4 regions of the Mesorhizobium hunchu genome follow, and region 4 is predicted to be linked to each of the others. Evidence: predicted binding sites of a transcription regulator. Region 4 holds the regulator's gene; each other region holds the start of a gene.
What was found. Region 4 encodes PhoB, which activates phosphate uptake and scavenging genes when phosphate is short. Its sites were predicted from a motif close to TGTCATNNANCTGTCAT; they were not measured.
Positions count from the first base shown of each region.

Region 1: phoA (alkaline phosphatase) is a predicted target of PhoB. The motif match lies at 2,770-2,786, and genes of this name have one in related genera.
Region 2: ugpB (sn-glycerol-3-phosphate ABC transporter substrate-binding protein UgpB) is a predicted target of PhoB. The motif match lies at 3,735-3,751, and genes of this name have one in related genera.
Region 3: ABMA46_RS00560 (YdcH family protein) is a predicted target of PhoB. The motif match lies at 1,706-1,722, and genes of this name have one in related genera.

Region 1 is NZ_JBEBMG010000006.1:67,015-74,463, reverse strand. It holds gene ABMA46_RS12485 (DegQ family serine endoprotease) at 1-1,050, opposite strand, end outside; gene phoA (alkaline phosphatase) at 1,250-2,683, opposite strand; gene ABMA46_RS12475 (rhodanese-like domain-containing protein) at 2,899-3,291, shown strand; gene ABMA46_RS12470 (alpha/beta hydrolase) at 3,304-4,230, opposite strand; gene ABMA46_RS12465 (MarR family winged helix-turn-helix transcriptional regulator) at 4,447-4,848, shown strand; gene ABMA46_RS12460 (nucleobase:cation symporter-2 family protein) at 5,020-6,504, opposite strand; gene xth (exodeoxyribonuclease III) at 6,644-7,438, shown strand.
Region 2 is NZ_JBEBMG010000001.1:377,824-385,272, forward strand. It holds gene lysA (diaminopimelate decarboxylase) at 1-1,193, opposite strand, end outside; gene ABMA46_RS01900 (hypothetical protein) at 1,228-1,440, opposite strand; gene argH (argininosuccinate lyase) at 1,532-2,932, opposite strand; gene tlpA (thiol:disulfide interchange protein TlpA) at 2,965-3,663, shown strand; gene ugpB (sn-glycerol-3-phosphate ABC transporter substrate-binding protein UgpB) at 3,810-5,120, shown strand; gene ugpA (sn-glycerol-3-phosphate ABC transporter permease UgpA) at 5,185-6,069, shown strand; gene ugpE (sn-glycerol-3-phosphate ABC transporter permease UgpE) at 6,104-6,952, shown strand; gene ABMA46_RS01930 (sn-glycerol-3-phosphate import ATP-binding protein UgpC) at 6,989-7,449, shown strand, end outside.
Region 3 is NZ_JBEBMG010000001.1:108,137-115,585, forward strand. It holds gene ABMA46_RS00545 (DinB family protein) at 75-614, opposite strand; gene ABMA46_RS00550 (TetR/AcrR family transcriptional regulator) at 712-1,296, shown strand; gene ABMA46_RS00555 (YdcH family protein) at 1,353-1,556, opposite strand; gene ABMA46_RS00560 (YdcH family protein) at 1,792-1,971, shown strand; gene ispG (flavodoxin-dependent (E)-4-hydroxy-3-methylbut-2-enyl-diphosphate synthase) at 2,238-3,509, shown strand; gene ABMA46_RS00570 (lytic transglycosylase domain-containing protein) at 3,649-4,485, shown strand; gene ABMA46_RS00575 (aminotransferase class V-fold PLP-dependent enzyme) at 4,554-6,044, opposite strand; gene ABMA46_RS00580 (Lrp/AsnC family transcriptional regulator) at 6,144-6,626, shown strand; gene ABMA46_RS00585 (amino acid ABC transporter permease) at 6,637-7,329, opposite strand; gene ABMA46_RS00590 (amino acid ABC transporter permease) at 7,347-7,449, opposite strand, start outside.
Region 4 is NZ_JBEBMG010000002.1:612,674-620,122, reverse strand. It holds gene pstA (phosphate ABC transporter permease PstA) at 1-501, shown strand, start outside; gene pstB (phosphate ABC transporter ATP-binding protein PstB) at 498-1,304, shown strand; gene phoU (phosphate signaling complex protein PhoU) at 1,334-2,029, shown strand; gene phoB (phosphate regulon transcriptional regulator PhoB) at 2,047-2,736, shown strand; gene ABMA46_RS06495 (CHASE domain-containing protein) at 2,939-4,561, shown strand; gene ABMA46_RS06490 (YMGG-like glycine zipper-containing protein) at 4,693-4,941, opposite strand; gene ABMA46_RS06485 (hypothetical protein) at 5,025-5,372, opposite strand; gene ABMA46_RS06480 (sensor histidine kinase) at 5,465-6,493, opposite strand; gene ABMA46_RS06475 (DUF1328 domain-containing protein) at 6,662-6,826, opposite strand; gene ABMA46_RS06470 (response regulator) at 6,917-7,449, opposite strand, start outside.

The DNA of each region.
Region 1 (7,449 bases), on a different contig from region 4:
CGTCGCGGTCGAACCGATCGACAGCGTCGCCATGCGATAGTCGAGCGCCTCGATGCTTTCGACCGCCGTGCCGTTGAGGCTCAGCACCACGTCGCCCGGTTTGAGGCCGGCGTTGTCGGCGGGGCCGCCGGGCGCGACGGAGGAGACCAGCGCGCCCGTCGGCGCATCCATCCCGAGCGATTCCGCGATCTGCGGCGTGACCGCCTCGAACTCGGCGCCGATATAGGGCCGCTCGAAGAAGTCGGACCCGGACTTCGCCGCATCCGCGAAGGCATGCACCATGTTGGAAGGAATGGCGAAGCCGATGCCGATCGAACCGCCGCTGCGGCTGAAGATCGCCGTGTTGATGCCGATGAGCTGCCCGGCCATGTTGATCAGCGCGCCGCCGGAATTGCCGGGGTTGATGGCGGCGTCCGTCTGGATGAAATAGCCGGAATCCGAGATGCCGATATGGCTGCGCGCCAACGCCGAGACGATACCGCTGGTGGTCGTCTGGCCGACACCGAACGGATTGCCTATCGCGAGCACCAGATCGCCGACCTCCAGCGCGTCCGAATCGCCGATCGGGATGGTCGGGAACGGCTTGTCGGAGGAGATCTTCAGCACCGCCAGATCGAGCGTCTCGTCCTTGAGCAGGATCTTCGACGTGAACTCCCGCCCGTCCGAGGTCGCGACCTTCACCTCGTCGGCATCCTTGATGACGTGGAAATTGGTGACGACGATACCGGACGGATCGACCAGCACGCCGGAACCCAGCGAGGACTGCGCGCGCGGCTGCGAGCGGCCGAAAAACTGCTCGAAGAACGGGTCGCCGTCGAAGGGCGAGATCACGCGGGCCGTCTGCGAGGCATAGACGTTGACCACAGCCGGCGCCGTCTGTTTCACCAGAGGTGCGTAGGAAAGCTGGATCTCCTCGCGCCCGAACGGCACGCGCCGGTCGGAACCGGATGTGGCGTTCTCGCCTTCGACACCGTGCAGAAGATCGGTCAGCACGTCGCTGAGGCCGGGATCGTCTTTTTTCTCCTCGGCCACCGCACGACCGGCGGTCATCGCCGCGAAAGCCAGCAGAATCGTCGAAATCAGAAGAAGTGGCAGCCCCCGGGCGCGCATATGGCGAATCCTTCCGCAGAATTTTCGGCCATTGTCGCGACGATTGTGCAAAATGAAAGGCTGACGGCCGCTTTTTCGTCCTTCAAAAGAAAAGCCCCGGCGCCGCAGCGGCCGGGGCCTTCTTCCGTGAAAGCGTATCTTACTGTGCGTCGGCGCGCTGGTCGGGTCCGAGATTGAGTGCATCGCGGATCGTGTAGAACATATCCGTCTGGTCGGTCAGGCCGGCGAAATTCGCCGCGCGCGGGCCGAAGGCGGCGACGCGCAGTTGCGCGCCGGTATGCTCCTGGTCGTCCTCTTCCGAATTGCCGTAGCTGACCGTCATCACCGAACCGTCCTTGGTGTTGAGGGCCTGCGTCAGCCCCGGCGCCTTAGTCTCATTCGGGATGATCTGGCTCGAATGGGCATGGTCGGCGGTGACGATCACCAGCGTGTTGCCGTTGGCCTTGGCGAATTCGAGGCCTACCTGCACGGCCTCGTCAAGATCGACAGTCTCGCCGATCTGGCCGCAGGGATTGGCGGCATGGTCCTGCTTGTCGATCGAAGCGCCTTCCACCTGCAGGAAGAAGCCCTTCTCGTTGCCCTTCAGGAGATCGATCGCCTTCTTGGTCATGTCGGCGAGCGTCGGCACGGAAGCCGTCCGTTCAGCGTTGGGCTCGCAGGTAACGGCTGCCTGGTCGATATTGCCGTGGTGGACGGCTTTCGGCCCCTTCCAGCGCACCGGCATGTTGCCTTCGGCGAAAAGGCCGAGCAGCGGCTTGCCGTCATTGGCCTCGCCCACCGCGTTCATCTCGTCCAACGTCTTGACGACGACGAAGCCGCGCTCCGTGGCCTGGTCCATCAACGTCTTGTCCTTCCAGTCGCCGGCCTTAGCCACTTCCCCGAAGGTCTTGGCGCCGCCGCCCAGCGTCACGTCGGGACGCGTGTTGAGAAGCTGTTCGGTGATTGAGCCGAGTCCGCCCTTCTCCAGCGCATCAGCGGGGCACTTCTCTGTCGTCGCTTCCGGACCATAGCACTTGCGCTGCGCCACATGGGCAAGCAGCACGGCGGGCGTCGCATCCTGCAATTCGGCGGTCGAGACATCGCCCGTGGCGAGACCGGCGGCCTTGGCGAGCTCGATCAGCGTGCTGTGAGGCTTGCCGTGGACGTCGACGCCGATGGCGCCGTTATAACTCTTCACGCCGGTCGCCCAAGCTGTTCCGGACGCCGCCGAATCGGTGACGTAGTCAGGCTTGCCCGTTTCCTTGTCGAGCGAATAGTGGGTGTACTGGCCGGTTACCGGCAGGGCGTCGATACCCTTGAAGGAGCCGCCCGCGCCCTCGGCGTAGTTGCGCGCGACGGTGATCTCGGAATCCCCCATGCCGTCGCCGATGAACAGGATCACGTTCTTCACCGGGCCGTCGGTAAGCTGAGCCTGGAAAGCAGCCGTCGCGTCGCCGGCGAGGCGGCGGGCGCCGCCGGGCGCGCTGAGATCGCCCTGTGCGGCGCGCTTGAGATAGGCGTCCGCCGTGGCGTCCTGCGCGAGGACGGGACCGCAGGCAATAAGGGTGGCCGCAGCAACGGTCGCCATCAGCATGTGTCGCGATTGAATGGTCATGATCATTGTCCTTCGCCTGTTTCGAAAAGATGTAAAATGGACATGACCGCTTCTCACCCAGGCCGATGACGGCTGGATGACGGCAGGATTACGGAGGAGTGACGATTCACAGCGCGCGACACTCGACAGACGAAAGAGGTCGATGACGCCCTTCCCGACGCTGTGTAGACTGCACCCCGAAGCGAGGAGAGATCATGAAAAAAGGCTACCGGGCGCTGCTGGACGAAGCCAACGCGGAAATCGAGGCACTTTCGCCGCTTGAGGCCGCGGAACTGCTCGGCGACGACGCCACGATTTTCGTGGACCTGCGCGATCCGCGCGAGATCGAGCGCGAAGGCAACATGCCCGGCGCACGGCATTGCACGCGGGGGATGCTGGAATTCTGGATCGATCCCGAAAGCCCCTATCACAAATCCTATTTCGCCTCGGGCAAGACCTTCGTGTTCTTCTGCGCCGGTGGCTGGCGGTCCGCGCTGGCGACCAAGACGGCACAGGACATGGGACTCATGCCCGTCAAGCACATCACCGGCGGCTTCGGCGCCTGGAAGGCGGCGGGCCTTCCGGTGGAGCCCGTCGATCCCAAATAGAGCCCGGCGCCTTCAGCCTGCGGCTCGAAGCAGCCCGGCCGAGGGCGACGCAACATCCGATACGAAAGCGACGGCGCGCCGGGCAACAGCTCGATCGGTCAGGATACGGCGATGACCCAATCCGTCGGCCCAGTGCAGATGCACATGGTCGCCGGCTGAGGCGTAATCCTCGGCATGATCGGTCGGCACCTCCTTGTCGTCGCGGGCATGGATCACCAGGGTTGCGACCTTCGCTTCCCGCAATTGGCGGCTGCCGACGAAGTCGCCGAGCGGCCGCCCCGCGATGCGCTCGACCTTGCGCGCCATCTCCCGGCTGGACCTCGGACCGACATTCAGCGCGCGGCTGAAGCCGTCGAAAACCATTTGTAGCGAACTGGGTGCGGCGATGAGCACGAGCCTGTCGGCCGCAACCGGCGCAGTCGCCCTTACCGATCCTGCGATCGCGTTGGCAGCGACCGCGCCGCCGAAGGAATGTCCCACGACCGCGGCAAACGGGCCGAACCAGTCGGCGGTCAGCCGCACCGCCTCCACGGCACGCACAAGATGCAACCGCCGGCCGGTGGACTGACCGTGGCCGGGTAGGTCGAGCGACACGACCCTGTAGCCGGCCTCGCGGAAGCCCTCGATCAATACCCGCATGAACTCCGTACGGGAGCGCCAGCCATGCACGACCAGAACCGTGCCGGCACGCGCCCTGCCCGGTTCCGGCCGGAATTCGTGTACGGCAACGCATCCCGTTTGCGTCTTGAGCCGATGATGGCGCGCTTCAGCCATGAAATCACGCGCCCGTTCTATCGCACGCCGCTCGCCGTCGGTGGGGCGATTGGCGTCCGGCGTCCGGCAGAACAGTTCGAAGGCGATGCGCCCGCTAACGCCCGGCGCGAGCCTTTCCCCGAGACCGAACAGGCCGCGGATGACCTTGAGGCCGAACGATGCCATAGTGAGGATCCGTCGAATTCGTTCAAACATGAACATAGTAGTTCAAGCATGAACAAACTACAAGACCAGGTCGAGGGCCAAGCCCGCACCGAACCGCTGCGGGTCGGATCGAATCAGGCGAAGACGCCGCCGGCGGAGCCGTCTCCATCCGAGCCGCCGCCAGCCGAACCGCCCCTATCCGAGCCGCCCTGGGACAATCCGCGCTTCCGCAACTGGGTGGCGGTGGCGCGCGCCTGCCATGTGCTTGAACGGACGCTGGCCGCCAGGCTGGCGCCGCTCGACCTGAAGCCGGCCCAACTCGACGTGCTCATGAACCTGCACCGCCATCCCGGCATGTCGCAGCACGACCTGGCCCGCAAGCTGCTGGTCGGGCGCTCCAGCGTCACCATGCTGCTGCCGCAGTTGGAGACGCGCGGCCTGTTGCGGCGCGAGGGCGACGAGAAGGACAAGCGCATCCTGCGCCTGTCGCTGACCGACGCCGGCGAAACCCTGCTGACAAAGGCGCTGCGGGTTCATACGGCACTGATCGAACTGGCGATGAGCCAGTCGACGCCGCAGGAATGCGACCTGATCGGCGAACAGATGCGGCGCATCGCCGATGTGCTGAAGGACGGCTGAACACCTTCGATCGCGGCGCAAAGCCAGTTCCTTCATTTCCCGCGACGATCCCGGCGCAGAAGCCGTGATGACCAGCCGCAGAGCGCCGGCATTTCCATGCCGGCATATCCGAAGTCCCCTCCCTCCGGCTGATATCTGCCGCCCTCCGCAAGGGGAGGACGGCGAGCTATCTCACGCCTCTGCCGCCAGAGCCGCCTCGCGCAGGCCTTCGGCATCGCCGGTCGCGCCGTTGAAGACGAGGTTCAGTACCACCGAAGAAATGGAGGCTAGCAGGATGCCGGAATCGACCAGCGGACCGATCGCCTTGGGCAACCACATATGGAAGTCGGGGGCGACCACCGGGATCATGCCGAAGCCGACCGAGATGCCGACGACGAAGAGATTATTGCGGCTGGTCTTGAAATCCACGGCGCTGAGGATGCGGATGCCGGTGGCGGCGACCATGCCGAACATGACCAGTCCTGCCCCGCCCAGCACCACCGTCGGCAGCGCCTCGACCAGCGCGCCCATCTTCGGGATCAGACCGAGCACCACCATGATGACGCCGCCGGCGACGCAGACGAAGCGGCTGCGGATGCCGGTCACACCCACCAGCCCGACATTCTGTGAGAAGGACGTATAGGGAAAGGTGTTGAAGACGCCGCCGAGAACGGTGCCGAGGCCGTCCATCCTGAGACCCGACGACAGCATCGGCTGCGTGACCGGCTTGCCGGTCATCTCGCCCAGCGCCAGGAACATGCCGGTCGATTCGATCATGACGACGATCATCACCAGAACCATCGTCAGGATGAGGACGGGCGAGAAGATCGGCATGCCGAAATGGAAGGGCATGATCGGCGCGAACCAGGCGGCACTCGCGACCTTGTCGAAATGCATCAGGCCCAATCCGGCCGCGATGACGCCACCGGCGACGATGCCGATCAGCACGGCGATGTTGGACAGGAAGCCCTTGGTGAAGCGTGCCACGCCAACGACGATGGCCAGCACCACCAGCGACAGCACGATGTTGGAGACCGGTGCATAGGCCGGGTTCGGCACGCTGGGCGCCAGCGCGATGCCGGGCGGCACGGGCGGCAGAGCCGAGCCGCCGGCGTTCACCGCGCCGATCGCCTCCTTCAGCCAGTCCGCATGCACCGGGTCGACCAGCTTCGGCGCGGTCGGACCGACCGGCAGACCGAATATCCATGAAATGCCGATCTTCATCAGCGATACGCCGATGACGAGGATGATGGTGCCGGTGACGACGGGCGGAAAAAAGCGCAGCATCCTCGAAACGAAGGACGCAATGAGCACCGTGATGACGCCCGCCCCGATGATGGCGCCGAAGATGGTGCGCGCGCCGTCTATGCCGGGATTGGCGATCGCCATCGACACCATCGGCCCGACAGCGGCGAAGGTGACGCCCATCATCACCGGCAGCTTGATGCCGAACCATTGGCTCGCACCGAAGGACTGCAGGATCGAGGCGATGCCGCAGACGAACAGGTCGGCCGAGATCAGGAAGGCGACGTCCTGCGGCGGCAGCTTCAGCGCACGGCCAATGATGAGCGGCACCGCAATGGCGCCGGCATACATGACCAGCACATGCTGCAGGCCTAGCGCGAACAGACGCGGCGCAGGCAGCACCTCGTCCACGGAATGCGTGGTTGATGTCATGGCATTTTTTCCTCTCTCCCAGAACCGGCCCGAAGAATGCCCAAGAGGGCCGGTTCCCTTCCTCCGAAGGATGGTGCAGGATCGTCTGTAATCGCCTCGGGCGCCATCAAGAACATTTTGAAATCATCGCGAGATTTTCATGAAGATCGTAACGTGGAACATCAACGGCGTGCGCGCCCGCATCGGCAACCTCACGCATTGGCTGGGCGAATCGAAGCCGGACATCGTGTGCCTGCAGGAGATCAAGACGGTCGACGAGCAGTTCCCGCGCGCCGAGATCGAGGCGTTGGGCTACAATGTCGAGACGCATGGCCAGAAAGGCTTCAACGGCGTCGCCATCCTGTCGAAACTCCCGTTCGACGAGGTCAATCGCGGCCTGCCTGGCGACGAGAGCGACGAACAGGCCCGCTTCATCGAGGGCGTGTTCTCGACCGACCAAGGCGCGCTCAGGGTCGCATCGATCTACCTGCCCAACGGAAATCCGATCGATGACGGAATAAAATTCCCCTATAAGCTTTCCTGGATGGCGCGGCTTGAGCAGTGGGCGGCCGGGCGGCTGCTTCTGGAGGAGGCGCTGGTCATCGCCGGCGACTACAACGTCATCCCCGAACCGATCGACGCAAGACATCCGGAGAATTGGCTGGGCGACGCGCTGTTCCAGCCCGAGACACGACAGGCCTTCCGGCGGCTGAAGAACCTCGGCTTCACCGAAGCGGTGCGCGCGGTGACGGATGCGCCGGACACCTTCACCTTCTGGGATTACCAGGGCGGCGCCTGGCAGAAGAACAACGGCATCCGCATCGACCATCTGCTGCTTTCGCCGGAGGCCGCGAACCGCTTCTCCTCCGCCGCGATCGAAAAGCATGTGCGTGCCTGGGAAAAGCCTTCAGACCATGTGCCGGTCGCGATAGAACTCGACCTGGCCGCGGCGTGATGCCCGGCATC
Region 2 (7,449 bases), on a different contig from region 4:
CGGTCGCCGTCGACCAGAACTTCCGGCACCAGCAGGCGCGTGTTGTAGGTGCCTGCCTGCACCGCGCCATAGGCGCCCGCGGTGCCGACCGCAATCAGGTCGCCGGCTTTCAGGCGCGGCAAGTCGCGGTCGAGACCGATATAATCGCCGGTTTCACAGACCGGACCAACGATATCGACCGTCATGCGCGGCGCATCAGGCCCCGCCTGCACCACCGGGCGGATGTCATGGAAGGCATCATACAGCGTGGGCCGGATCAGGTCGTTCATGGCGGCATCGACGACGAGGAAGTTCTTTGCATCGCCTTCCTTCACGTAGATCACTTCCGCGACAAGAATGCCGGCATTGCCGACGATCAGTCGTCCCGGTTCGAACATCACCTTGAGGCCAAGCGGACCGACCCGCTTCCTGACGATCGCCGCATAGGCGTCCGGCAGCGGCGGCGGGCTGTTGTCGGTGCGGTAGGGGATGCCGAGACCGCCGCCGAGATCGACATGCTCGATCGCATGGCCGTCGGCACGCAGCGTGCCGACGAGGTCGACAAGCAGCGCGAAAGCGTCGTCGAAGGGCTGCAAATCGGTAATCTGGCTGCCGATATGAGTATCGATGCCGGTGACTCGGATGCCGGGCAGGGTGGCCGCCCGCGCATAGACCGCGCGCGCGCGCTGCCACGGAATGCCGAACTTGTTTTCCGCCTTGCCGGTCGAGATCTTCTTGTGGGTCTTCGCATCGACATCCGGATTGATGCGCAGCGACACCGGCGCGACCTTCCCGAGCGCCACAGCGCGGGCAGAAAGCAGTTCCAGTTCCGGCTCGGACTCCACGTTGAAGCACAGGATGCCCGCTTGCAGCGCGAAATCCATCTCCCGCGCCGTCTTGCCGACGCCGGAAAAGAGAATCCGGTTCGCCGGGATGCCGGCGGCGAGCGCGCGCCGCAACTCGCCTTCCGAGACGACGTCGGCACCGGCGCCGAGCCGGGCCAGCGTCGTCAGCACGGCCTGGTTGGAATTCGCCTTCATGGCGTAGCAGACCAGCGCGTCGAGGCCGGCGAAGGCATCGCGGAAAACGCGGAAATGCCGCGTCAGCGTCGCCGTCGAATAGCAGTAGAAAGGCGTGCCGACTGCTGCCGCGATGTCGGGGACCGCCACGTCCTCGGCAAAGAGCACGCCGTCGCGATAGTCGAAATGATTCACCGGCTTGGACCCGCTGGATGGAAGGACAGCGCTGTTACTGGATAAGCCTGTCGAGAATGAACGGCTTGTCGGTGACCGGCTTTGCCGGCTCCGGCGGCGGATTGGGATCCTTGGCCTTGACGGCATCCTTGCGGGCCTGGACCGCAGCCTGGTAGGGCGTATCGAGCTGTGATTTGCGTCCGCAGGCGGAAACCAGCATCACGGTCGCCGTAAGGGCCAGTGCGGTGAATATCCTTCCAGCGCTCATCGCTTCGTCCGTCCATCTTATCGGTTTCGACCCGACCACGAGCCGCACAGCCATCGCCTATAGCCGAGTTTCGTTCTCATTGCACCCGGCTTCAAGCCTTGGCGAGACGCTTCTTCCAATAGCGCACCTGCCGCCGCACCTCGACCGGCGCGGTGCCGCCGAAGCTTTTGCGGCTGGCGACCGATTTCTGCACCGACAGCACCGAAAAGACGTCGCCGGTGATGGCCGGATGGATCGATTGAAGCTCCTCCAGCGACAGCTTCTCCAGACCGACCTTCTTGCTCTCCGCCAGCGCCACCGCGCGCCCGGTGACGTGATGCGCCTCACGGAACGGCATGCCGAGTTCCCTGACCAGCCAGTCGGCGAGATCGGTAGCGATCGAATAGCCGGCGCCGGCCGCCTTCTTCATCGCCGACGTGTTGATTTCGAGGTCGCCGACCATGCCGGTCATCGCCGCCAGCATCAGGTCCAGCGTCTCGGCAGCGTCGAACACCGCTTCCTTGTCCTCCTGCATGTCCTTGGAATAGGTCAGCGGCAGGCCCTTCATGACGGTCAACAGGGCGATCAGGTTGCCGTTGATGCGGCCCCCCTTGGCGCGCACCAGCTCGGCCGCGTCCGGGTTCTTCTTCTGCGGCATGATGGAGGAGCCGGTCGAGAAGGAATCGGAAAGCCGAACGAAGCCGAACTGCGGCGTCGACCAGATGACGATCTCCTCGGCCAGCCGCGACAGATGCGTGCCGCAGATCGCCGCGACCGACAGGAACTCCAGCGCGAAGTCGCGATCCGAAACGCTGTCGAGCGAGTTGCGGGTCGGCTCGCGAAAGCCCAGCGCTTTCGCCGTCGCTTGCCGGTCGATGGGAAAGCCGGTTCCGGCAAGTGCGGCCGCGCCCAACGGGCTTTCGTCCATGCGTTCGATGGCGTCGCGCACCCGCGAAAGATCGCGTGAAAACATCTCGACATAGGCCATGCAATGATGGCCGAAAGTGACCGGCTGCGCCGCCTGCATGTGGGTGAAGCCGGGCATGACCGTCGCGGCGTGCTCCTCGGCCCGGTCGAGGAACGCGGCGATCAGTCCTTTCAGGGCCTCGGCGATGCGCAAAAGCTCGTCCTTGACCCACAGGCGGAAATCCACGGCCACCTGGTCGTTGCGCGAGCGCGCCGTGTGTAGGCGCCCTGCGGCAGGGCCGATCAGTTCGGCCAGCCGCGCCTCGACATTCATATGGATGTCCTCCAGCCGCGTGGAGAACGAGAACTTGCCGTCCTCGATCTCTTTCAGGATCGTGTTCAGCCCGTGAGCGATTTTTTCTTGATCGGCCGCCGAAATAATGCCCGTTTCGGCCAGCATGGCGCTGTGGGCGACGGAACCCCTGATGTCCTGGGCGTAGAGCTTGCGGTCGAAGTCGATCGAGGCGTTGATCGCCTCCATGACGGCGGTCGGGCCTGAGGCGAAACGTCCGCCCCACATCTGGTTGCTGGCCTTCTTCTCGCTCATCATAATGACCCTGTTTCGGAAGCGGACTTCAAATGGCAGACGGCAGAAAACTCTTCCCGGCGGCACGGCTCATCCTTATCGCGCTGGTCGCCGGCGCGCTGGTGGGCGCGGTCGCGGTATATGTCAGGGAGAACCATCTTGGCAACGCGGAGCCGCCGGCGAACACGGCAACTGCCGATCCGGACGCCGACGTCGCCTGCGCCGCCAAGGCCGCCAAGGCGAAAACGGTCGCAGCCGCCGCGACAGGGCAGGTCGCCGCCCTGCTGCCGGCCGATCCGCCGCAATCGATGAAGGCACTAGCCTTCGAGGGGCCCGACGGCAAGCCGATGACGATCGCCGACCTTGCCGGAAGAGAAGGGGTCGGCAAGACCTTGCTGGTCAATCTGTGGGCGACCTGGTGCGCGCCCTGCCGCGCCGAAATGCCCGCGCTCGACGCCCTGCAGCAGGAAGTCGGCGGCGACAAGTTCGAGGTGGTGGCCATCAACGTCGACACCGGCGATGACGCCAAGCCGAAGAAGTTCCTGGGCGAGATCGGCGTGAAGAATCTGAAGCTCTATCGCGAGCCGACGCTCAAGCTGTTCGACACCGTAAAAAAACGCGGCTTGGCGCTCGGCCTGCCGGTGACCATGCTGGTGGATGGCGACGGCTGCCTGATCGGTCATATGAACGGCCCGGCGGAATGGTCGAGCTCCGACGCGAAGCGGCTGATCGAAGCGGCGCAAGCCAGCTAAGAAGATCCGCCTTGGCTGGAAACGAAACCGAACCGAACTTCGTGTGAAAGGTCACGCAGCTATAACAAAACTGTTGTGCACCTGTCATAATCCGTCGATACTCCCGCCGCGGGTTCACCTCGCCAACGACAGATCGGGAGAGAGACATGAAGTTTCGCGGCTTTGCGGCCGGTTTCGCCGCCACCTTGACCCTGCTTTCCACCACCTCGGCCTTTGCCGTGACCAAGATCACCTGGTGGCACGCCATGACCGGCGCCAATGCCGAGGTGGTCGACAAGATTTCCAAGGACTTCAACGCCAGCCAGAAGGACTACGAGATCGTTCCCGTCTTCAAGGGCACCTATCCCGAGACGCTGAACGCCGGCATTGCCGCCTTCCGCGCCGGCCAGGCGCCGGACATCATCCAGGTCTTCGACGTCGGCACCGGCGTGATGATGGCGGCCGAAGGCGCGATCAAGCCGGTCGCGGACGTGCTGACCGACGCGGGCTTCAAGTTCGACAAGAGCCAGTACCTGCCCGGCATCGTTGCCTACTACTCCAAGCCCGACGGCACCATGCTGTCCTTCCCCTACAACTCGTCCTCGCCGATCCTTTATTACAACAAGGATATCTTCAAGAAGGCCGGGCTGGACGAGAACACGCCGCCCAAGACCTGGAACGAGGTGTGGGACGACGCCAAGAAGATCAAGGAAAGCGGTGCGGCGGCCTGCGGCTACACGTCGACCTGGCTGACCTGGATCCATCTCGAGAACTTCGCCGCCTGGAACGACGTTCCGTGGGCGACCAACCAGAACGGTCTCGCCGGCGGCACGCCGGAGCTGAAGATCAACGCGCCGATCTACGTCAATCATTTCCAGGCGCTGGCGGACCTCGCCAAGGACGGCACCTTCAAATATGGCGGCCGCACCTCCGAGGCCAAGCAGATCTTTCTGGCCGGCGAATGCGGCATCATGACCGAATCCTCGGGCGGCCTCGGCGATATCGTCAAATCGGGCATGAACTACGGCATCGGCCAGTTACCCTATGACAGCGACGCCAAGGGCGCGCCGCAGAACACCACGCCCGGCGGCGCCAGCCTGTGGGTGATGGGCGGCAAGTCCGATGAGGAATACAAGGGCGTCGCCGCTTTCTTCACCTACCTCTCGAAGACCGAGGTGCAGCAGTACCTGCACGAGAAGTCCGGTTACCTGCCTGTCACGCTCGAAGCCTATGAGGCCACCAAGAAGTCCGGCTTCTATGACAAGAACCCCGGCCGCGAGACGCCGATCCTGCAGATGATGGGCAAGGCGCCGACCGACAATTCCAAGGGCGTGCGCCTGCCTAACCTGCCGCAGGTGCGCGACATCCAGAACGAGGAGTTCGAGAAGATGCTGGCCGGCCAGGAAACGGCCCAGCAGGCGCTCGACAACGCGGTCCAGCGCGGCAACGCCGCGATCAAGGAAGCGACCGGCGGCTGATCGAGGTTGAGTTCGCGCCCACGCTTCCCGGCGTGGGCGCTCCTGGCGAACGAGGACATTCACTCTGGCCCAGCGCGTCGTCTTTCCCAACAAGGTCCTGCCGTATCTGCTGGTGGCGCCGCAGCTCGCCATTACGCTGATCTTCTTCTATTGGCCGGCGGGGCAGGCGCTCTACCAGTCCATGTTGAAGGAGGATCCCTTCGGCCTTAAATCGAAATTCGTCTGGTTCGCGAATTTCCAGAAAGTCCTCGCCGAGCCGGCCTACATCAATTCGATCAAGGTCACGATCGTCTTCTCCGTCGCCACCGCCGCGGTCGCCATGAGCGTCGCGCTGCTGCTCGCGGTGATGGCCGAGAAGGTGGTGCGCAGCAAAGGCTTCTACCGCACGCTGATGATCTGGCCCTACGCGGTGGCGCCGGCCATCGCCGGCATGCTGTTCCTCTTCATGTTCAATCCTTCGATCGGCTCGGTCGCGGTGCTGATACGGCGCATGGGAATCCCGTGGGACCCCGTGCTGAATGGCACGCATGCGATGATCCTGCTCATCGCCGCCGCCGCCTGGAAGCAGATCAGCTACAATTTCCTGTTCTTCGTCGCCGGCCTTCAGGCGATTCCGAAATCGCTGATCGAGGCGGCGGCAATCGACGGCGCGGGCGAAACCAAGCGGTTCTGGACGATCGTCTTCCCGCTGCTCGCGCCGACCACCTTCTTCCTGCTCGTCATCAACACGACCTACGCCTTCTTCGACACTTTCGGCATCGTCCATGCGGTGACCGGCGGCGGGCCAGGCAAATCTACCGAGACACTGGTCTACAAGGTCTACAATGACGGCTTCGTCAACCTGCTCCTCGGCTCGTCGGCCGCCCAGTCGGTGATCCTCATGGTCATCGTCATCGCATTGACCGCCATCCAGTTCCGCTACGTGGAAAGGAAGGTGCACTATGGCTGAACCAACCGCACCCGCCAGCGGGCACGACAGGCTGATGATCGGCCAGTCGGCGGCCGGCATCTACCTCGCCCATGCGATCCTGATCCTCGGCATACTGATCGTCGCCTTCCCGATCTACTACACCTTCGTCGCGTCGACTCACACGCTGCAGACCATCCTGCGCCCGCCGCTGCCGCTGCTGCCGGGCGCCGAATTCTGGGCGAACTACAAGGAGGCGCTGTTCGGAGGTATCGGCCGCATTGGCGGCGTCGACGTCTGGACGCTGCTCTTCAACACGACGGTGATGGCGCTCGGCATCGCCATCGGCAAGATCTGCATCTCGATCCTGTCGGCCTACGCGATCGTGTTCTTCCGCTTTCCACTCAGGATGACCTTTTTCTGGCTGATCTTCATCACCCTGATGCTCCCCGTCGAGGTGCGCATCCTGCCGACCTACAAGGTGATGGTCGATTTCGGACTGATCGACACCTATGCCGGCCTGATCCTGCCGCTGATCGCCTCGGCGACGGCGACGCTGCTGTTCCGCCAGTTCTTCATGACCATCCCGGGCGAGCTTGTCGAAGCCGCTCGCGTCGACGGCGCCGGCCCCTGGCGCTTCTTCTTCGATATCCTGCTGCCGCTCTCGCGCACCAACATCGCGGCCCTCTTCGTCATCCTCTTCATCTACGGCTGGACGCAATATCTGTGGCCGCTGCTGGTGACCAACCATAACGACATGAACACCATCGTCATCGCGCTGAGGAAGATGGTTTCCTTCGCCGATGCCGACACCCAATGGCATCTGGTGATGGTGACGGCGATGCTCGCCATCGTGCCGCCCATCCTGGTGGTGGTGCTGATGCAGCGCTGGTTCGTGCGCGGCCTTGTCGAGAACGAGAAGTGACGAGGATGGTCGCCCCATGACAGAACGGAACGCCTGATGGCCACAGTCGATCTCAAGGACGTCAAGAAGGTCTATCCCGGCGGCGTCGAAGCGGTGAAAGGCGTGTCGATCGCCATTCCCGACAAGGAATTGTGCGTGCTGGTCGGTCCGTCAGGCTGCGGCAAATCCACTTTGCTGCGCATGATCGCGGGGCTGGAAACCATCACCTCCGGCACCTGTTCCATCGACGGCAAGGTGGTGAACGCGGTCGGCCCGACCGAGCGCGACATCGCCATGGTGTTCCAGAATTATGCGCTCTATCCGCACATGAAGGTCTACGACAACATGGCCTACGGGCTGAGGAACCGAGGCACGCCGAAGGACGAGATCGACCGGCGCGTGCGCGACGTCGCCAAGACGCTGGAACTCGCCCACCTTCTCGACCGCCGCCCGCGCGAGCTTTCCGGCGGCCAGCGCCAGCGCGTCGCCATGGGCCGCGCCATCGTGCGCAATCCCAA
Region 3 (7,449 bases), on a different contig from region 4:
CGCGGTCTCCCGTTCAAGGAAGGCCGCGCCTTAGCGGAAATGGGCGCGCATCGCAAGGCAGGCGGCCGCCAACATCAGGCAGGCAGGGCGCCCACCCCTTGAGGCTGCCCGCCACCCTGCGAGCGACGGGACGGCTGCGCGCGATGCAGATACACCGCGAAAGTATCCCAGGGCGGCGTGATGGAAAGCTGGGAGAGGATCCGACACACCTCGCCGCGATGGATCGCCGAATGCAGCGCGACATGCATGAGCATCTCCTGCCGGGTCATGTAGCCTTTGTCTCCGTCGGTGAAAGTAAAAGCGACCGGACCGGAAAGTTGCTTCAGGCCGACCTTTTGAAGGTACTCCTGGTACCAACGATCTGTCGCCACCACCGCGGCGTGAAGCTCCTTCAACGCCGGCGTCTCGGCCGTGCGATCGGAGCCATATTGGCGCCCGGCGCCGCCCAGATGCCCCGCGAATATCCGCGCAACGACGTGATAATGATCGATCAGCCCAAGCGCCGTATCGAGTTCGGCAGCCTGCTTCCCGGGATCGAGGGTGGCCAATCTGCCGAGCAGATCGTCGTTTGCCCAGGCCTGATATCCATATAGGGTGCGAAGCATTTCGATCATGAGGGGCTTCCCGGCTCGAAGAAAATGCGAGTAACTTCTCCATATTCTGGACGGGAGCGCCTGATTGTCTACTCGCATTGCAAAACGCAAGCCTTCCATGCGCAAGGAGCCCCGCCAAGCCAGGTCCCGGGCGACGGTCGAAGCGGTCATCGAGGCTGGGGCTCGCATTCTGAGCGAAAGGGGATGGGCCGGCTTCACCACCAACAAGATCGCCGAGGCCGCCGGTGTCGGCATAGGGTCACTCTATCAGTATTTCCCCGACAAGGTCTCGTTGGTGGACGCGATCAGGCGGCGGCATCTGGACGACAGCCTCGCCGCCGTCGAAGGCGCGCGAAGGCAAGGGCAGCCCCTTGCCGAATATCTGGAAATCCTGGTCTCCAATATAATCGAGGCGCACAGCAAACATCCCGGCCTGCACAGGGTGCTGCTCGACGAGGCTCCCGGCCTTGAGGCCTACAGAGACCAGAACAGCCAAGTGGAAACGCGCTACCTTTCGCTCTACGCGCAGGCGGCAGCCGTCTATCGCCCGCACGATCCGCACGCAGAGGCCGTCGGCCTCATGATCTCGGACATCGTCGACGGGGTGATCCACAACGCGGCGCGACGCGGAACGCTGAATGACCCTGGCATCCGCAGGGAGTTGGTCAGGATGATCCGTCTCTATCTGGAGGACGAGGGTTAGAATCGGGAATGACGGGAATTCCTGTCTTCAGGGGCCGCTCCGCCGGATCGTCGCGCTCACGCGATGATGTCGGGAATGATCCTGTCTTCCAGCGCCGAGAGCCGGTCCTTGACGGCGAGCTTCTTCTTTTTCATGCGCTGGATCTGCAGCGGGTCGCAGCCGGTGGCGATCATCGCGTTGATGGCGGCGTCGAAATCGGTGTGCTCCTGTTTCAGCCGTGCGAATTCGAGACGAATCTCGGCCTGTTCCTGTTCCGACATGTCCACCATCTGGGTTCCGGCGCACGGTCGCGCATATGGGGCGGGACCGGCTTGAAACGTCCCCGCCGGCGCTCTGCGCATATCACATTTCACGATGTCGGGAAATGCTACCACGCGGCATTCGACATCGCGATTGTAAGGTGGCACAGTGTCATCCAGCCGTCATGAAGGCGGACCTGCGGTGGACGGCCTTCGACGGTTGCAATCGAGGAAACCATGAAAGGGAGAACCAATCATGTCTCTTGCATCCCATCTTGATGAGCTGCGGAAGAAGCATGGCGACATCGAGCGCGAGATCGACGAAGCCTTGCTTCATCCATCGGTAGACGACCTCGAGATCGTCAACCTGAAGCGGCGCAAGTTGGCCCTCAAGGACGAGATTGAAAAGCTGGCGGGAAGCCCGACCACGCACTGAAGACCCCTATTCTGACCAGAAAGGCCATCCGGGCCGGCGACAAATATCGTCGCTGGCCCGTGGTCCGGTTGTTTCATTCGATTTCCACCCGGTTTTCCGCCGGCGGGACATAATATTGCCTGTTCCGCCGTGTTTTCAGGAATGGCGGACGGAACGATTTGTCGTTGCGCCGGCCCTGAACCATTGACAAGCCCGGCGGCGTCCGCCACCTCATGCCCGGTGCGCGTGCGAGCACGGCGAAAGAACCAGATGCAGGACCGCCGGCAATGACCGGATATTTTTCCTCTCCCTTCGAGCGCCGCAGATCGGTCGGCGTCGATGTCGGCGGCGTGGTCGTCGGCGGCAGCGCGCCGGTCGTCGTGCAGTCGATGACCAACACCGACACCGCCGATATCGACCGCACCGTCGCCCAGGTCGCGGCACTTCACCGCGCCGGATCGGAGATCGTGCGCGTGACGGTCGATCGCGACGAGAGCGCGGCGGCCGTGCCGCGCATCCGCGAGCGGCTGGAGCGGCTCGGCATCGACGTGCCGATCGTCGGCGACTTCCACTATATCGGCCACAAGCTGCTGGCCGATCATCCGGCCTGCGCCGCGGCACTTGCGAAATACCGCATCAACCCCGGCAATGTCGGCTTCAAGGACAAGCGCGACCGCCAGTTCGCGGAAATCGTCGAGATGGCGATCCGTTACGACAAGCCGGTGCGCATCGGCGTCAACTGGGGCTCTCTCGACCAGGAACTGCTGACCCGGCTGATGGACCAGAACCAGGCACAGGGTTCGCCGCTCACCGCCATTGAGGTGACGCGCGAGGCGATCGTGCAGTCGGCGATCCTGTCGGCCGAGATGGCCGAGGAGATCGGTCTTGCGCGCGAAAAGATCATCCTGTCGGCCAAGGTCAGCGGCGTGCAGGACCTGATCGCCGTCTACACCGAACTGGCGAAGCGCTCCGACCATGCGCTGCATCTCGGCCTCACCGAGGCCGGCATGGGTTCCAAGGGCATCGTCGCCTCTTCCGCCGCGATGGGCATCCTGCTCCAGCAGGGCATCGGCGACACGATCCGCATCTCGCTGACGCCCGAGCCGGGCGGCGACCGCACCCGCGAGGTGCAGGTGGCGCAGGAACTGCTCCAGACGATGGGGTTCCGCCAGTTCGTGCCGATCGTCGCCGCCTGCCCCGGCTGCGGCCGCACGACCTCGACGGTGTTTCAGGAACTGGCGCAGAACATCCAGGACGACATCCGCGCCAACATGCCGCTCTGGCGCGAGAAGTACCCCGGCGTCGAGCAACTCAAGGTCGCGGTGATGGGCTGCATCGTCAACGGCCCCGGCGAATCCAAGCACGCCGACATCGGAATATCGCTGCCCGGCACCGGCGAGATGCCGACGGCGCCCGTCTTCATCGACGGCGAGAAGGCGGCGACCCTGCGCGGCCCGCGCATCGCCGAGGATTTCCAGAAGATGGTCGCCGACTACATCGAGCAGCGCTTCGGCCAAGGCATGCAGGCCCAAGAAATGCAGGCAAGAGCCGCCGAATAGCGCTTCAGGCCGCGCCGTGCCTCTTTCAACTACCCCCACCCCCGACACATCCCCTCAAGGGGAACGGGAATCTGCTGCGCCCTTGTCCCCCTCCCCCTTGAGGGGAGGGGTCAGGGGTGGAGGTAAACTCAAGGGCGCACTGTTCGTACTGATCCTCGTTGCTTTCGGCTCTCCTGCGGTTGCCGACCCTCCGCATTCGCTGTCGGCGCGCGAGCGGCTGATCGACCGCGTCTGCGCGCTGATCGCCGCCGAGGCCGACCGCAACGGCCTTCCACGAGAGTTCTTCGCCCGCCTGATCTGGAAGGAAAGCCGCTTCGACCCCAACGCCGTGAGCCCGGCCGGCGCGGAAGGTATTGCCCAGTTCATGCCCGGCACCGCGAAGATGCGCGATCTGGCCGATCCGTTCGACGTCGGCCAGGCGATCGCCGCTTCCGCCGCCTATCTGGCCGAGATGCGGGCCGGCTACGGCAATCTCGGGCTGGCGGCGGCCGCCTACAATGCCGGCGAGTCGCGGGTGACGCGCTGGCTCAATTCCGGCGGCTTCCTGCCGCTGGAGACGGAGGACTACGTGCTCGACATCATGGGCGAGCCGTCCGACAGGTTCATGGACAGTGTCTATCAGGGCGCCGTTCATCCGCTGGATCCCAAAATGCCGTTCGCGGTCGCCTGCCGACGGTTGCCGGTCATCGAATCCAGTGTCATCGCCATGTCGACGATTCCGACCAAGCCGTGGGGCGTGCAGGTGGCCGGCAATTTCCGCCGCGCCGCCGCCGTGCGCCAATGGCAGCGCCTGCAAGCCCGCTTCCCGGCGCTGCTGGCGTCCTACGAGCCGGTGGTGAGCCGGGTGCGCACGCCGATCGGCCGGCGCGGCATCTATGCGGTCCGCATCGGCGCCGACAGCCGCGGCGCCGCCGACGCCATCTGCCGCAAGCTGCACGGCGCCGGCGGCTCCTGCGTCGTCAGGAAGAACCGCTGACTTTCAAGCCCGAGCCTCAGGCGGGCCTCCCGAAAGGCAGTGCTTCACGAGACCCGGACATCGAGACATCAGCCCGCCGCAGCCATCCGGGCCTGGGCGCGCGGGAAGAAGATCGCCCGGGCCGGATCGACGTCGTAATGCGCTTCAAACGCCGGCGCATCGCCAGCGAGCTGCGCCACCGACTCGAGAATGTAGTCCACCTTCTCGTCCGGCAGCAGGACGCTGAAGTTCAGGCGCGTGAAACCGGGCTTGCTGAGCTCGTCGCCGGCAAGGATGGCCTGCCTCATCGCCTCGGAGCGGTCGTCGTCGATCGACAGCAGCCGGTGGACATACGGCCCGGCACAGGCGCAGCCCCCGCGCGCCTGGATGCCGAACCGGTCGCTCAACATGCGCGTGACCAGCTGCTGGTGGACGTAACCGCCCTTTTCGTTCCTCACCCGGAAGGAGAAGATCGGCAGCCGGTCGGGACCCGGCAGGCCGAGCAGGTCCAACTCCTCAATATCCTTCCAGGCACGGAAGGCACGCTGCACAAGCTCCTTGTTGCGCGCCGCCATGACATCCGCTCCGATCGCATCCTTGACGATAAACGCCAGCGCGGCGCGGATGTCGCCGACCACGTTGGGCGTGCCGGCTTCTTCGCGGGCTTCCAGGCTGTCGCTGTAGTCGTGCCGGCTCGGCGACACGAATTTCACCGTGCCGCCGCCCGGCCACGACGGCGTTTTCGCGGAGACTGCATCGCGGCGAACGATCAGGAGTCCGGAGGCGCCGGGGCCGCCGATGAACTTGTGGGGAGAGACGACGACGGCGTCGATCTCCGCGCCCGGAGCCGGCGTCATGGCGATCGGCAGATAGGGGCCGGCGCCGGCATAGTCCCAGATCATCCTTGCGCCGGCCGCCTTCACCATCGCGGTGATCGTCGCGACGTCGCTGGTGATACCGGTGATGTTGGAGGCTGCCGACAGCGCGCAGATCGTCAGCTCCGGCGCGCCGTTACCGAGCGCGTCCTCCAGGCAGGACAGGTCGGGCCCGCCGGCCGGATGCTCGGGGACTTCCACGATCTCGGCCCCGCTCTCGCGCCAGGGCAGTATGTTGGAGTGGTGCTCGTAGGGGCCGATGACGATCCGGACCCGCCTGCCCGCCGCGACGGCGTCCTCAACGCCGAACAGCCTGACGAGGCGGTTGATCCCGGACGTCGCCCCCGAGCCCGTGAAGATCACGGCGTGCTCCTGCCCCGCCCCGCAGGACTGGCCGATCAGCGCTCGCGCCTCGCACCGCAAGCGCGTCATGAAGCCGCCACAGAACGACGCTTCCGTATGGCTGTTGGCATAGTAGGGAAGCACGTCCTCGAGGACGAAGCGCTCGATCTGGTGAAGCGCGCGGCCGGACGCGACATAGTCGGCGTAAACGAGTTGCTTCTCTCCATAGGGTCCGGCGATCTTCGCCTTGGCACCGACGAGACCGTCGCGGAGCGAGGCGACAGGGTCCGCGCTCGTCAAGCCTTGGCGAAAACGGGAAAGCGGCGAGTCGTCTCGACTGGCCGATTGGCGGGTTCTGTCCACGGTCGTTCTCCGAGAAGCGGATATTGACACGGATCATAAACTGCCTCACGGTCAAAAAATTCATCTATCTTCTCGGATTTTTCGCGAAAATCAGATCATATGAACGATTCACAGGTAAAACTCGATAGTTTTGACACAAAGATTCTGACGGCCATGCAGCGCGACGCAAGCCTGTCGCAGCGCGACCTGGCGGAGAAGGTTGGCCTGTCGCAGAACGCCTGCTGGCGCCGCCTCCAGCGCCTCCATTCCGTCGGGATGATCCGCGGAACGCACAGCGTCATCGATCTCGAGGCGCTGGGCCTCGACCTCGTCGTCTTCGTGATGATCCGCACCCGTCATCACTCGAAGGAATGGATCGATGCGTTCCGCGCCCATGTCGAGCGGTTGCCGCAGGTGATCGATTTTTACCGGATCGGCGGCGACTGGGACTATCTGATCAAGGTCGTGACGCGAGGCATGTCGGGCTACGACGCCTTCTACCAGAAGCTCATCACCAATTTCGATCTGTCGACGGTGACGGGCTTCTTCTCCATGGAAGCGATCATCGACAACCGGCCCGTGGATCTCGGCCAGTTGCGATAGATGAGAGCTCTCAGGTCCGCAGCCTGAGGGATTGCTCCAGCCTGTCGGCGATCCGCGTGACGATGTAGGCGATCGTCATATAGATCACGACGGCGATCACGAAAGCTTCGAGATAATAGAAATTCAGGGCGGCGGTCAGTTGCGACTGCGCGAAGATGTCGACGACCTCGATGGCGAAGCCGAGGGACAGCGCCTTCATGATGACCATGATCGACGTCGTAAGATCGGGGATGGCCGTGAGCACCACCTGCGGCAGCAGCACACGTCGGAACAGCTGGCCGCTCGTATAGCCCAGCGAATAGGCTGCGTCCGACTGACCGGTGTCGAAGGCGTTCAGGGCACCCTTGATGATCTCCGCCTGGAATGCCGCGACACAACCGGTGATCGCCAGGACAAGGATGACCCAGTTGGGCATTTCGTGGGCGTTGGCGTCGATGCCCAGCACAGAGTACAGGGACTGCAAGGCTGCGGGCAGGCCGAAGTAGGAGAGAAAGATCACGATCACCATCGGCACGCCCTTCAGGATGATCTTGTAGACGGTGACAAGTTCCCGCAGCACCGGCACCCGCCTGTATTCGACCAGCGCGAACAGGCTGCCGACGATGGTCGACAGCACGAAGATGATGGCCGCCATGCCAAGCGTCAGAGGCACGGCGCCAAGGATTTCCCGCGCGTCCTGCAGAAGAATATCGCTCTCGAACATGCTTCAATATCCCTGCTTCAAACGTTGGCGATCATCGCGGCCCTGGCTCGGCCTCTGGCCGTCGCTTCGGGCGCCTGCATCGGCGAGCGAAGCTCGAAGAAGCGGACGATGAGCCAGGCG
Region 4 (7,449 bases):
GCGCCCTCGATTATCATCGGCCTGTTCGTCTACGAACTGGTGGTGCGCCCGATGGGCCATTTCTCGGCGCTCGCCGGCGCGGTGGCGCTGGCGATCCTAGTCATACCGGTGGTGGTGCGCACCACCGAGGACATGCTGAACCTGGTGCCCAACACGCTGCGCGAGGCCGGTACGGCGATCGGCGCGCCGCGCTGGATCGTCATCCGCTCGGTCGCCTACCGCGCCGCGCTGTCGGGCATCGTCACCGGCATCCTTTTGTCGATCGCCCGCATCTCGGGCGAGACGGCGCCGCTGCTCTTCACCGCGCTCAACAACCAGTTCTGGTCGAGCAATCTCAATGCTCCGATGGCCAGCCTGCCCGTGACCATCTTCCAGTTCGCGCTCAGCCCCTATGAGGAATGGCAGCAGCTCGCCTGGACCGGAGCGCTTATCATCACCCTGACGGTGCTGGGCCTTTCGATCTTCGCCCGCAGCCTCACCGGACGCAGAGAGGACAGATGAAACCGATGTTGTCCACCGAACTCGACGTGGCCGCCGAACCGGCCGCCGAGACCGCCAAGATCGAGGTCAGGCACCTCAATTTCCATTACGGCCAGTCGAAGGCGCTGAAGGACATTTCGCTGTCCCTGCCGGCGCGCTCTGTCACCGCCTTCATCGGTCCGTCGGGCTGCGGCAAGTCGACCCTGCTCAGGTGCTTCAACCGCATCTATGAGCTCTATCCGCGCCAGAGCGCCGACGGCGAGATCCTGCTCGACGGCCGCAATATCCTCGACCGCTCGCAGGACCTCAACCTGTTGCGCACCCGCATCGGCATGGTGTTCCAGAAGCCGACGCCGTTCCCGATGTCGATCTACGAGAATATCGCCTTTGGCGTGAGGCTCTACGAGAAACTGCCGAAGTCCGAGATGGACGGGCGCGTGGAACATGCCCTGAAGCGCGCTGCGCTGTGGACCGAGGTCAAGGACAAGCTCGACGCCAGCGGCCTGTCGCTTTCGGGCGGCCAGCAGCAGCGCCTGTGCATCGCCCGCACGGTCGCGGTCAAGCCCGAGGTGATCCTGCTGGACGAGCCGGCCTCGGCCCTCGATCCGCTGTCGACGGCCAAGATCGAGGAACTGATCGACGAACTGAAGGACGACTACACGATCGTCATCGTCACCCACAACATGCAGCAGGCGGCGCGCGTCTCCTCCAAGACCGCCTTCATGTATCTCGGCGAGCTGATCGAGTTCGACAAGACCGAGAAGATCTTCACCTCGCCGCGCGAGAAGCGCACTCAGGACTACATCACCGGCCGGTTCGGCTGAGCGGCGGCACCGGATAACGGGGAAGGCAGATGGCTGAACATACGGTTGCATCCTTCGACGACGATCTGCGCGAGATCGGGCAGATCATCGACGGGATGGGCGAACTGGCCGGCACGATGGTCGGCGGCGCGACGAAGGCGCTTTTGTCGGCGGATGTCGCGCTGGCGCAGCGCGTCGTCTCCGACGACATCGTCATGGACGAGCGCCAGCGCGAGCTGGATTCCCGCGCCATCACGCTGATCGCCCGGCGCCAGCCGATGGCCGACGACCTGCGCTCGGTGCTGGGGGCGATCCGCATGGCCGGCGATCTGGAGCGGATCGGCGACCTTGCCAAGAACATTGCCAAGCGGGTCGGCGCCGTCGGCGAGAACGCCGTGCCGCGCGACCTGTCCCATTCGATCGAGGGCATGGCCCATCTGGTGCTCGAACAGGTCGACGACGTCATCCGCGACTATGCAGCGGGTGACGCCGCCGCGCTTACCCGGCTGCGCGCCAGCGACGAGAGCATCGACGCGCGCTATACGGCTGTCTTCCGCGAACTCCTGACCTACATGATGGAGGACCCGCGCAACATAACCGCCTGCACGCATCTTTTGTTCTGCGCCAAGAACCTGGAGCGCATCGGCGACCACGTGACCAACATCGCCGAAAATGCGTATTATATCCTGACAGGCGAACAGTTGCCGCCCAATCGTCCCAAGCGGGACGAGACGGCGGCGGCCTGAGGCAAGGTTTGGAACCGATGATCGCACCGCGCGTCATGGTGGTCGAGGACGAGGAGCCGCTCGGCGTGCTCCTGCGCTACAATCTCGAATCGGAGGGCTATCAGGTCGAGGTCGTCACGCGTGGCGACGAGGCCGAGGTGCGGCTGCAGGAAAGCACGCCCGACCTGCTGGTCCTGGACTGGATGGTGCCGGCGGTGTCGGGCATCGAGCTTTGCCGGCGCCTCAGGATGCGGCCGCAGACGGAGCGCCTGCCGATCATCATGCTGACGGCGCGCGGCGAGGAAAGCGACCGCGTGCGTGGCCTGCAGACGGGCGCCGACGACTATCTGGTCAAGCCGTTCTCGACGCCGGAATTCATGGCGCGCGTCAAGGCGCTGCTGCGCCGCGCGAAGCCGGAAGTGCTGTCGTCCGTGCTGAAGGTGGGCGACATCATGCTCGACCGCGAGCAGCACCGGGTCTACCGCAAGAAAAGCGAGATCAGGCTCGGCCCGACCGAGTTCCGGCTGCTCGAATTCATGATGCGGCATCCCGGCCGCGTCTTCTCGCGCAGCCAGCTTCTCGACAATGTCTGGGGCGAGACGATCTATATCGACGAGCGGACCGTTGACGTGCATGTCGGGCGGCTGCGCAAGGCGGTCAACACCGGCAGGATGCCCGATGTCATCCGCACCATTCGCGGCGCCGGCTACGCCATCCGAGAAGATTAAGCCGCGACGCCTGGCGCGCGCAGCGCTTCCTCGACGATGGTTACCGCACGCCTGCCGCGCATCTCTGGCGCTCGGCGGATCTTCGTCCGGTATCGCCTATGGTCAGCATGACCTGCGGATATCGCTGTCCCAATATCCAGCCATTGTGTTGACGCGCCAGATTGCTAAGAAGGGCGTAGCCTTTAGCGGACCACGCCGATAATTGAAGAAGTTGTTGCCCATCGCAGCGTTTGTGGCTGTCGCCCTGGTGAGCCTCGCCATGGCCGGTTTCGCCTTTTTCGCCTCGCAGGAGGCGGCGCGCATCAAGTTCGCCGCCACGGCTGACGATACGCTGAACCGCATAGAGAGCCGCGTCGATCTCCATCTGTCGCTGCTGCGGGCGACGCAGGCGCTGTTCGACGCCCGCAACGGCAAAATCAGGCAGAGCGAGTTCAAGGCGTTCTTCGATGCGCTGGACGTCGACGGCAATTTCGCCGGCCTGCGCGGCATCGGCTTCCTGAGATTGGTCAAGGCCGGAAATGAAGCCGTGGCGGAACGCGAGATGCGCGACGACCAGGGCCTCGACCGATCCATCTACCCGGCATCGACCCTGGCGTGGCGCGCGCCCATCGTGCTCTTCGAGCCGCTGGACGACGCGACCCGAACCGCCATCGGTTACGACATGATGAGCGATCCTGTGCGCCGGGCGGCGATCCAGAAGGCCATGGTCGACGATGAGCAGCACGCCAGCGGATTGACGATGCTGGGCAAGAACACCGGCACGGGGCAGGGATATCCAGGCTTTATGGTGTTCGTGCGCCTGACCGTATCGACCGCGCCGGACGTCGTGGACACCAAGACCACCGTCACGAGCGGATTCCTGTATGCCGCGTTCCGCGCCAAGGAACTGTTCGAGGCGGCCCTTCGGCGCGCGCCGTTGCTGCCGGTGAATATCGAGGTCTATGACGGGCGCGTCGATCCCGACAATCTCATGTTCCGTTCGCAAACACCGCCGACGAATGCGTTCGGCGACAAACTCCTGGCGACGCGGCAGATGACGGTGGCCGGGCGCGAATGGACGATCCTGTTCAGGCCGACCAGTGCGTTTTCGGCGCCGTCGTCGCGGATCGTTCCCATCATGCTCGGCATTTTCGGCCTGCTGCTGGCCAGCGCGATCGCGCTGGTGTCGCGCTATCAGGAGCGGGCCTACGATGCTGTCGCGCAATTGCACGAAAGCTCGGAAAAGAGCCTGCTCGAAAAGGATCTGATGCTTCAGGAAATGAAGCATCGCATCAAGAATTCGATCACCCGGGTGCTGGCTATCGCGCGCCAGACGGCGGCAGGCTCGAAAGATATAGACGAGTTCTCCAACTCCTTCGCGGCGCGGCTTCAGGCGATGGCCGCTTCGCAGGACATGCTGACGCGATCGCGCTGGCAGAAAGCCGATCTCAGCGATCTGTTGCGGATCGAACTCGGCCAGGTGTTCGGCAAGGAGCTGCCCGAAAACCTGTTGTCGGGACCGCAGGTGCTGCTCGACGAAACCACCACCCAGGCGCTCGGCCTGACCTTCCATGAGTTGGCCACCAACGCGCTCAAATATGGCGAGGCGGCGAAGTCGATCGATGCGCTGAACGTGTCATGGCGGCTGGAAGGGCTGGGACGGCACCGAACGCTTGCCCTCGACTGGAAAGAAAGAGGCCAGACGGATCTGGAAGCGCCTTCGAGGACGGGTTTCGGCACCAAGCTGATCGACATGAACATCACGCGCGAATTGCGTGGCACCATCAATCGCGACTTCCGGCCCGGCGGGCTGAGCGTCGCCATCCGGATTCCCCTGTCGGCCTGAACCCGCACCGTTTCACCGATGCCGCGTCGATATGCGTTCATTGTTAGTCGGCAACAGGGTAAGCGATACTATGGACGCAAAAAGGGGATCGGCTGGCCGATGCCCTGTTCTTACCGACGATCAACCGGGTGTCAGTTGCAGCGGGCCGTATAGATGCGACCGGTGCGCGGGCTGCGATACTGACAGTAGCCGTTGCGCAGGTTGCGGACCAGAAGGCCGGATCCCGCACCCACTGCGGCGCCGATGGCCGCGCCCTTCCAGCCGCCGATCGCGCCGCCGATCAGCGCTCCGGCGCCGGTGCCGACGCTGACATCCTGTTCCGTCGTGGTGCAGCCACTCAATGCCGCCACCGCCGCCACGGCCAACATAAGCTTGCGCATGAAGAACTCCTCTCGCTTTAAAAATCCCTCGCTTGACGGGACGGGCCAGCCGCCGGCGCAAGCTCAAGCCATACGTCGCATTTTTATCGTTTCAAGCCAACATGGTCTTTTTCGAAACCCGGCTCCGCAGACGCCACGACAAGGCTGTCACCGTCAACCGAACCCGGACGCTCGACCGAAGCCTCGATGCGGCCGTCCGGGCTGATGTCCCAGACGATTTCCCCGTCTTCCTCTTCCAGCGCGGGATCGACGGCAACGCATGTGCCGAAGACGCGCTCTCGCCGGCCCGCCATGTCGTCGAGCACGAAGGGACGGGTATCCGCGCATTCCTGAGCCGTCTCGAAGACGGGGACAGGGGCGGGAAGTTCCTTGCAACTGGAAAGGTCGTTGGAGCAACCGATGACCAGCAGGATGGCGGCGACGTGTTCCATGACTTGGAATCCTTTCTCGCCGCCAGAAACGGAGATGGCACGAGAAAGGTTCCGTCGGGAGATAGGGCAGCAATACCTGCTTCGAGACGCGCTCAGTCGGTCTCGAAATTGCCGTGTGGTACGGTGAGCCGGTACTGGAGCCGGTCGTCGTTGATGTCGAGCGCTGCGTTGCCGTTGAGCGAAGCGGGGACGACCCGTTCCAGTGCGATGGAACCGAAGCGCTTCGCGCCGTTGCCGCGGGAGTCTTTTTCGATGCGTTCGCTCCAGATGAGCGACAGGGCCGGCGCCTCGTCGTCGTCGCTTCCCAGGTCCGCCGATACGTCGACGAATCCGTCGGGGTGGGACAAGGCGCCGTAACTGACCGAATTCACCGCCAGTTCGTGCAGCGCAAGGCCGATGTGGAGAGCGGCATTCGGATTGAGGAAGGGATTGACGCCTTCGAAGCGAAGGCTGTGTGCGGAATCGGCGCTGTAGCGACCCACTTGGCCTTCCACAAGCTCTCTGAGCGCGGCGCCGCGCCAGTTGGACGAGGTCACCAGGTCCTGCGAAGCCGCCAGCGACTGGAGCCTGCCGCGAAAACGCGCCAGGAAATCGGCGATGGTCTCGGAATAGCGGCCGGTCTGCGAAGCGATGCTCTGGATGATGGCGAGCAGATTCTTCGACCGGTGGCTGAGCTCGCGCAGCAGGGCGCGCAAAGCCTGTTCGCGGCGCTTCTGCTCCGTGGTCTCGATCTTGGTGGTCATGACCCCCTGGACGTCGCCTTCGGTACTGAAATCGGCGTCCACCCATATATCGAACCAGCGCATGCCATCTTCGCCGGGGACGCTCAGTTCGAGGCGTTCGGGATTTCCGGTGGCGATGACATTGCGGCGCGCGGCCGCCAGACGCTCAGCCTGTAAGGGAGGGAGACCGCCCGCGCCGTCATCGGCGAACCACGGCGCCCGCATATTGCGCGCCCACACGGTCTTCAGGTCCCGATCCTGATAAAGAACGGCGATGCCGGCGTTGCGCAAGGCATGCAGCAATGCACGGCCAAGCTGATCGTCCTTCGACCCATCGGGCAGAGCCACGACCTCTTCCGCGTCCTTACTCTTTCCTTGCTCGCCGTTCCCTGAGCTCATCTGCCACCATTCGCCCCCGATATAAGCCGGCCGCCTGCTTGCCGCACGGGGATTTCTCCCTTGTCCCCCAGAAACAGTTCCGCCGGGCCGCTCTCCATGAGGAGCGCTGCCCGGCGGCGACTGGAATCCGCTTGAGGGGTGCGGTTTCCAGCGTTCCCATCTTTCGCGTCACGCCCGGCGGAATATACCGGCAAGCAGGGAAATCACCAGGAAGGCGAGGAAGATGAAGAACAGAATCTTCGCCAATCCTGCGGACGCCCCGGCGATGCCGCCGAAACCGAGCGCTCCGGCGATGATCGCCACGACGAGAAAAACTAGCGCCCAGTAGAGCATGGTCGTCTCCTTAGAATGCTGCGCCACAACGTCCGCGCGCCGGCCTTGGTTCCGTCTGCGTGAGAAAAAGCGCCATGAGCGCGTCCAGCCTCAGGCCGCTGCCTTGGCCTGCCGGTCGAAGAACAGCGCCTGGCTTATCAGCGCCTTGACCATGTCTGGATTGAACGGCTTGGTGACCAGGAAAGCCGGCTCCGGTCGCTCGCCGGTCAGCAGCCGCTCCGGGAAGGCCGTGATGAAGATGACCGGCACCGGCGTCGAGGAGAGGATCTCGTTGACGGCGTCGATGCCCGAACTGCCGTCGGCGAGCTGGATGTCGGCCAGCACCATGCGGGGATGCGTCCTGGCGAACATGGCGACGGCCTCGGCCTGGGTGCGGGCCGTGCCGACCACGCGGTGTCCGAGGCTTTCCACCATTTCCTCGATGTCCATGGCAATCAGCGGCTCGTCCTCGATGATGAGGATGTCCGTGGCCACCTGTCGCGAAATCTCGTTGCTCGCCTCGACCAGCAACCTGGAAAACTCGTCCTCGTCCACGTCGAGGATTTCAGCGGCTTCGGCTTCGCTGAACCCTTCGACCGAGACCAGCAGGAACGCCTGACGCGGCAGGGGAGCCAGGGCGTTCA